2 regions of the Micromonospora sp. NPDC048835 genome follow, and region 2 is predicted to be linked to the other one. Evidence: riboswitches for the same ligand, from Rfam matches in the RefSeq annotation. Region 2 holds a riboswitch; the other holds the start of a gene.
The links. A riboswitch is a leader RNA that binds a small molecule or an ion and turns the genes downstream of it on or off. The one in region 2 is predicted to bind cobalamin.

Region 1: it holds a riboswitch for cobalamin, as region 2 does, so the genes downstream of both, AB0C15_RS20190 (ribonucleoside-diphosphate reductase subunit alpha) here and AB0C15_RS01050 (hypothetical protein) in region 2, are expected to answer to the same signal.

The regions. Positions count from the first base shown of each region.
Region 1 is NZ_JBEZGM010000016.1:46,903-50,310, forward strand. It holds gene AB0C15_RS20190 (ribonucleoside-diphosphate reductase subunit alpha) at 1-1,542, opposite strand, end outside; cobalamin riboswitch at 1,735-1,951, opposite strand; gene AB0C15_RS20195 (enolase C-terminal domain-like protein) at 2,220-3,408, shown strand, end outside.
Region 2 is NZ_JBEZGM010000001.1:261,747-265,154, reverse strand. It holds gene AB0C15_RS01055 (prenyltransferase/squalene oxidase repeat-containing protein) at 1-1,458, opposite strand, end outside; cobalamin riboswitch at 1,552-1,683, opposite strand; cobalamin riboswitch at 1,736-1,858, shown strand; gene AB0C15_RS01050 (hypothetical protein) at 1,961-3,394, shown strand.

The DNA.
Region 1 (3,408 bases), on a different contig from region 2:
GTCGAAGGGCAGCCGCAGGGCGAAGAAGACGTCCTGCAACCCCATCAGCCCGAGCCCGACGGGCCGCCAGCGGGGGTTGCTCGCCGCCGCCTGCGCGGTCGGGTAGTAGTTGATGTCGATGACCCGGTCCAGGAAGGTCACCGCGGTGCGGACCGTGGCGCGCAGCCGCTCCCAGTCGATGCCGCCGTCGGCGAGATGGGCGGCGAGGTTCACCGAGCCGAGGTTGCACACGGCGGTCTCGGCGTCGTTCGACACCTCGACGATCTCGGTGCAGAGATTCGACAGGTGTACCACGTTGCCCGGCTCGGCGGTCTGGTTGCACAGCCGGTTCGACGCGTCCTTGAAGGTCATCCACCCGTTGCCGGTCTGGGCGAGGGTCCGCATCATCTTCCCGTACAGCTCCCGCGCCGGGACCTGCCGCACGTAGCGGCCCTGCGCCTCGGCCTCCCGGTACGCGGCGTCGAACCGCTCCCCCCACAGGTCGGGCAGCTCGGGCACCTCGCTCGGGTCGAACAGCGACCACATCTCGTCGGCCTCGACCCGGCGCATGAACTCGTCCGGGATCCAGTTGGCCAGGTTGAGGTTGTGGGTGCGCCGGGCGTCCTCGCCGGTGTTGTCGCGCAGGTGCAGGAACTCCTCGATGTCCGGGTGCCACGGCTCGAGGTAGACGCAGGCCGCGCCCTTGCGCCGGCCGCCCTGGTTGACGGCGGCGACGCTCGCGTCGAGCGTGCGCAGCCACGGCACGATCCCGTTGGACTGCCCGTTCGTGCCCCGGATCAGCGCTCCCCGGGAGCGGACCCGGGAGTACGCGATGCCGATGCCACCGGCGAACTTGGACAGGTTGGCGACCTGGGCGTACCGGGCGTAGATCGAGTCCAACTCGTCGAGCGGGGAGTCGACCAGATAGCAGGAGGACATCTGGGTGTGTCGGGTGCCGGAGTTGAACAACGTCGGTGAGCTGGGCAGGTAGGCCAGGCTGGACATCAGCCGGTAGAAGCCGACCGCCTCGTCCGCCGTCCGGGACAGGCCACAGGCCACCCGCAGCAGCCAGTACTGCGGGGTCTCCAGCACCAGTCGGCTGGTGGGGTGGCGCAGCAGGTAGCGGTCGTACACCGTGCGCAGGCCGAAGTACTCGAACCGGCGGTCAGCGTCCGGGTCGACGGCGTGGTCCAGGGTCGTGGCGTGCGCGGCGACGAACGCGGCGGTGTCGTCGCCGATCAGACCCTCGGTGTGCCCGGCGCGGATCGCCGCGCTGAACGAGGTGATGCCCTGTCGACGCACCTCCTTGTCGACGTACCCGGCGAGCAGCCGCGCCGCGAGGCGCGAGTACTGCGGTTCCTCACCGATCATCTCGGCCGCCGTCTGGATGGACAGCCGGTCCAGTTCCGCGGTGGTCGCGCCGTCGTAGAGGCCGCTGATGGTTCGGGTGGCCACCCGCATCGGGTCGACGTCGGTCAGGTCGTCGGCCCACCGCTCGACCGCTCGGACGATCTTGTTCACGTCCACGGGTTCGGTGCCGCCGTCGCGCTTGCGGACCTGCATCGGCGTTCGCCGCAGGGTCGCGTCGCCGCTGGCCGGGACTACCTCGGTGACTGTCACCACTCGCTCCTCGGAGTTCGAGACCTGGTGGCCCGGACGCGAGGAGACAGACACCGACGGACGCCACGCCGCTGCGGGCGTGGGTCAGGTGGCGTCGGCCGTCCCACGCGGCCTCGGACCGCCGCCCACCCGGGTGCGGGTACGCGGCGCGCTGGCAGGTCTTCGGACTCGCGGGCACGACCGGGCTCGCCGGTCTCCTACTGGCCGTCGCTTCCCAGGCCGAACGTGGCCCAGTGCTGATGACGGCTGTCGTTCCCACTCACCGCTGCGGGACAGTCCCGGATTTCCACCGGGTTCCCTGTTGCCTCGACCGCACCGGATGAGCGGCCGAACCAGCTGCGCTCGACACCATATATAGGGACGCAGCCGTTGTCACACCCCACATGTCGGTCTCGGGCGTGTCGGGAGCGTTGCGGTGACCACCGTCACCAACCCCGGGACGCACACTGCGGCCGACCGACGCCGGGAAGCGGCGACGAGGCGGCGTCTTCGGGTGTCGACAGTCGACAAACATCATATGTCTGCGCCCCTGGAGTGATCGACAACGTTGACGTTCTGGACCGGCCCTCCGTATACTCCCAGTGATCATCTGATCTTTAGCCTAGCCGGGCGAGGAGCGCATGCCGCAGATCACCGCCGTCACCGTCGAAGACGTCCGCTTCCCCACCTCCCTGACCGCTGACGGGTCAGACGCCATGAACAAGGACGGCGACTACTCGGCGGCCTACGTCGTCCTGCACACCGACGGCGTCGACGGCGTGGGCGCGCCACTCGCGGGGCACGGCCTCACCTTCACCATCGGTCGAGGCAACGACATCGTCGCGGCGGCAGCCGTCCACCAGGCCCAACTTCTCGTGGGCATGGACGTGGCGACGATGGCCGCCGACATGGGCGCGGTCTACCGCCTGCTCACCTCCGACTCGCAACTGCGCTGGCTCGGCCCGGAGAAGGGTGTCGTCCACCTGTCCCTCGCCGCCGTGTTGAACGCGTCGTGGGACCTGGTCGCCCGGGTCGCCGACAAGCCGCTGTGGCGACTGCTCGTCGACATGTCCCCCGAGCAACTCGTCGACATCGCGGACCTGCGCTACCTGTCCGACGCGCTGACCCGGGACGAGGCACTGGCCATCCTGCGGGCCAAGGAGGGCACGAAGGCCGCCCGCCTCGCCGAGCTGGACCGGACCGGCTACCCCGCCTACACCACCTCGGCGGGTTGGCTCGGCTACGGTGACGACAAGCTACGCCGGCTGTGCCAGGAGGCGGTGGACACCGGCTACGGCTACGTCAAGCTCAAGGTGGGTGCCAACCTCGACGACGACATCCGCCGGTGCGCGATCGCACGGGAGATCCTCGGGCCGGATCGCAACCTGATGATCGACGCCAACCAGGTGTGGGACGTCGGCCAGGCCATCGAGTGGGTCACCGCCCTCGCCGAGTTCAAGCCACTGTGGATCGAGGAGCCGACCAGCCCCGACGACATCCTCGGCCACGCCGCCGTCCGCCGAGCCGTCGCTCCGATCGGTGTCGCCACCGGCGAGCACTGCCACAACCGGGTGATGTTCAAGCAACTGTTCCAGGCCGAGGCCATCGACTTCTGCCAACTGGACACCGGCCGGCTGGCGAGCATCAACGAGATCGTCGCCGTGTTGCTGCTCGCCGCGAAGTTCGACGTGCCGGTCTGCCCACACGCGGGTGGCGTCGGGCTGTGCGAGATGGTCCAACACGTGTCGGTGCTCGACTACGTCGCGATCTCGGGGGACCTCACCAACCGGGTCACCGAGTTCGTCGACCACCTGCACGAGCACTTCACCG
Region 2 (3,408 bases):
GGCGGTGGCGGGCAGGTCAGCGTCCGGGTTGCTCGGGTCGGGGCTGAGCCCACCGCCGGGGACGATCCGGCTGACCAGCAGGCCGGTGGCTGCCGCCGCCCGGTCGCCGTCGCCCAGCACGACGAGGGCCTGCGCGGCGTGCCCGGTCGAGTAGGTGTCGGTCAGTCCCGCCCCGGTGTACGGCTGGTAACCGCCGTCGGGCTCCTGCGCCGTGGCCAGGAACGCCTTGGCCGAACTGAGCGCCGCGTCGTGCGCGCCGAGCGTGTGCAGCGCCAGGACGGCGAGGGTGGTGGCTGCGAGGTCGGGGTCGCAGGCTTCGGTGGGGCTGCGCCAGACACCGGCGAAGGCTCCGATCGTGCACTGCTGCTCGGTCAGGCGGGTGACGGTGGAGGCCGGCGGGGTGACGCCGGCGCGCTTGAGCGCGAGCAGGGCGGTCGCGTGGGTCAGCGGATCGCTCGATCCGGCGAAGTCACCGGCGGCGGCGCAGCCGGCGTCGGCGTCGGTCGCGGTGCAGACCCGGTCGGTGAGCGTGGCGATCAGGTCCCGGTCGCCGAACGCGCGCGGATCGCCGCTGGTGCTGGTCAGCAGGAGCGCGAGGCTGGCGACGTTGGCGATTCGGGGTGGGGCGGTGCCACCGTTCGGGAAGATGGCGCCATCGACGTGCGCCCGCAGATAGTCGACGATCTTGGTGAGCGTCTGGTCCTGCCCACCGGTGCCGGCCAGGGCGGTGGCGACGGCGATGGTCCGGTAGTAGTCGACGAAACCGTTGTCGACGTGGTCGCCGTCGGCGAGCTGCCCCACCAGGTAACTCGCCACCGCCTTGACCTGCGCTTCCGTCGGTCGCGTCGGCACGGGCGTCGAGGTCGGGGTCGCCGTCGGAGTCGGGGTGGCGGTCGGAGTCGGGCCGCTCGCGCGCACTGACGCGGGGGTGAAGCTCGGTGCCCCGGTGGTGCCGCCGATGTCGGTGCCGCCGAAGACCCACGCCTCGACCTCACCCGGGCCCGGCCGCTGCGCCATCGCGCCGAGTGGACTGTAGGTCCAGTGGTCCTGCCCGGCCGGTGCGATCCAGTAGGACCAGTAGGCCGACGCCGGTGGCGTCAACTGGCACGCCTCGTCGGCCGGTGTCGGGTGTTCGGCACCGGACGCGAAGTCGGGCGATCCGATCCGGCAGATGAAGCCAGGGCCGTCGTGGGCGGTGCCGGTGGTGGTGAAGCCCGCCTCGTGCAGCAGGTCCAGGCCGGTGGTCGGGGTGGCGTCGCAGCCACGTAACACCGGTCCGCCCCAGGCGGCGAAGTCGACGGCGACGATCGCGCCCTGGGTCGGGGTGCAGGACTCCAGCGGATCGGCGAGCGCGGCGCGGGTCGGCACCACCAGCGCCACCGCGCCGAGCACCGCTGCGGCGACGGCCGCCAACCATGCCGCAGGAACGCGCGACGTTCGACTGACCAGGGGGGACATGGCGACTCTCTCGGGGGCTAGCGGCGCAGGCGCGGACGCGGACCCCGAGGACAAGCCCCGGAAATCTGGCTCCGCGCCGTGTACCTCGACGGCGCTGCGGTGCTCTATCCAGCCAGGTAATCCGACTCGTCCCGAGAATGGGACCTACGGCTGCGGGCCAGCGCCGGACTTTGACCGGCTTCCCCTGACTGCTGGATCGCGGCCATCGGACCACACCCGCGACCACCTCGTCAACGCAAGACCGTGTCATGTACCTAACAGCGCGCGGTAGGGGCTTCCTCCCATAACGTGACCGCGTCATCGCGTGGGGGAACCCGGTGGGAATCCGGGGCTGACGCGCAACGGTGAGGACGGTCCGCCGTCCCGAGCCCGACTACCCACGTGGTGACGCAGCACCTGCGGTATCCGTCCCACGCGTCCTGCGGCCGGCCCGCCCCGCTCCCGCCGGCCCCTCCCGGGCTCCGGGTCGAGGCAGTCGTGCCCGTACCCCCAAGGAGACCCGATGTCCTCACGCCTCTCCTCCGGCAGCCACCGGAGACGAATCGCGACAGCTCCCGCCACCGCGCTGATCGCCACCGTCGTCGCTGTCGCGACCGGTGCAGCGCCCGCCGCCGCGACCTCGACCGCGGCGCAGATCGCCACCGCCAAGACCAACGGTGTCGCCTACCTGCGCACACTGCAGGCCGCCGACGGCAGCTACGCCAGCGGCGGACTGTCGAACGAGTGGGCGTTCAGCGCGTTCGCACCCGCCGGCGTCGCGGCGGTGGACGTCTACCCCTCTGGCGACACGACCAAGAACGCCCGCACCGTCTACCGCAACCAGCTCTCGGCCGCGTCCTGGCCGAGCAGCACGCCGGTGGTCACCGACTACGAGCGTGGGGTGCTGAACGCCTACGCCGCCGGCATCGACCCCGCCCGGGTCTCCTCCACCCGTAACCTGATCGCCGACACCATCGCCTACTGGCAGACCGGCTCGGCCGGTTACTACGGCCCGCCGGCCAACTTCAACGGCACCGTCTTCGGCACTCTCGCCCTGGCCGGTGCGAAGACCCAGTCCGGCGCCGCCCGCGTACCGCAGGCCCTGCTCAACCTGTCGATCACCCGGATCCGCAACAACCAGCACAACGACGGCGGCTGGACCTTCACCCAGGCCGAGGGCAACCCCACCCAACTCGCCGCCGCCAGCGACATCGACATGACCGGCGCGGCCATGGCCGCGCTCTGCGCCGCCGGGGTCCCGAACACCGACACCGACGTCGTTCAGGCGAAGAACTTCCTCAAGAGCAAGCTGGTCAACGCATCCGGCGCGTTCAGCTCGATGTTCGGCGTCAACACCGACTCCACCGCCTGGGCGGTCTCCGGCCTGAACGCCTGCGGCATCCCGAGCCAGGGCACCGACTTCACCACCACCGCCGGCAAGACCCCGATCGACTTCCTGCGCGCGCAGCAGCTGAGCGGCGGCGGGTTCAAGTACCTGCCCACAAACACCACCCCGTCGGCGTACGCCTCCATCGACGCGGTACGCGCGCTCGCCGGCGCCGGCTACACCGCCGCTCCCCCGACCCCGGTCACCTCCGGCGCGCCCACCTGGGTCGCGGCAAGCGGATTCACCACGGGCGCCGCCACCCGACTCGCCGTGATCGTCGACAACGGCAGCGGCAGCATCAAGCCGTGCGCGGTCACGCTGACGCCGACCGCCGCCACCACCACCCTCGGCGCGGTGCTGGACGCCGCCGTCGGCTCGGCCACCCCGAGCGGCTGCGTCACCTCTCTTCTTCCCACCAGTGGCACCGGCACCATCACCTCGATCAACGGCCTGGCCAACAGCGGCTCCTCGACCTGGAAGGTGTCCCGCGACGGCGGCACCCCGGCCACCGCGACCCGCGGCACGACAGTGACCGTCGGCGACACGATCTACCTGCGCTACGGCGCCTGACCGCCGGGTAGCGC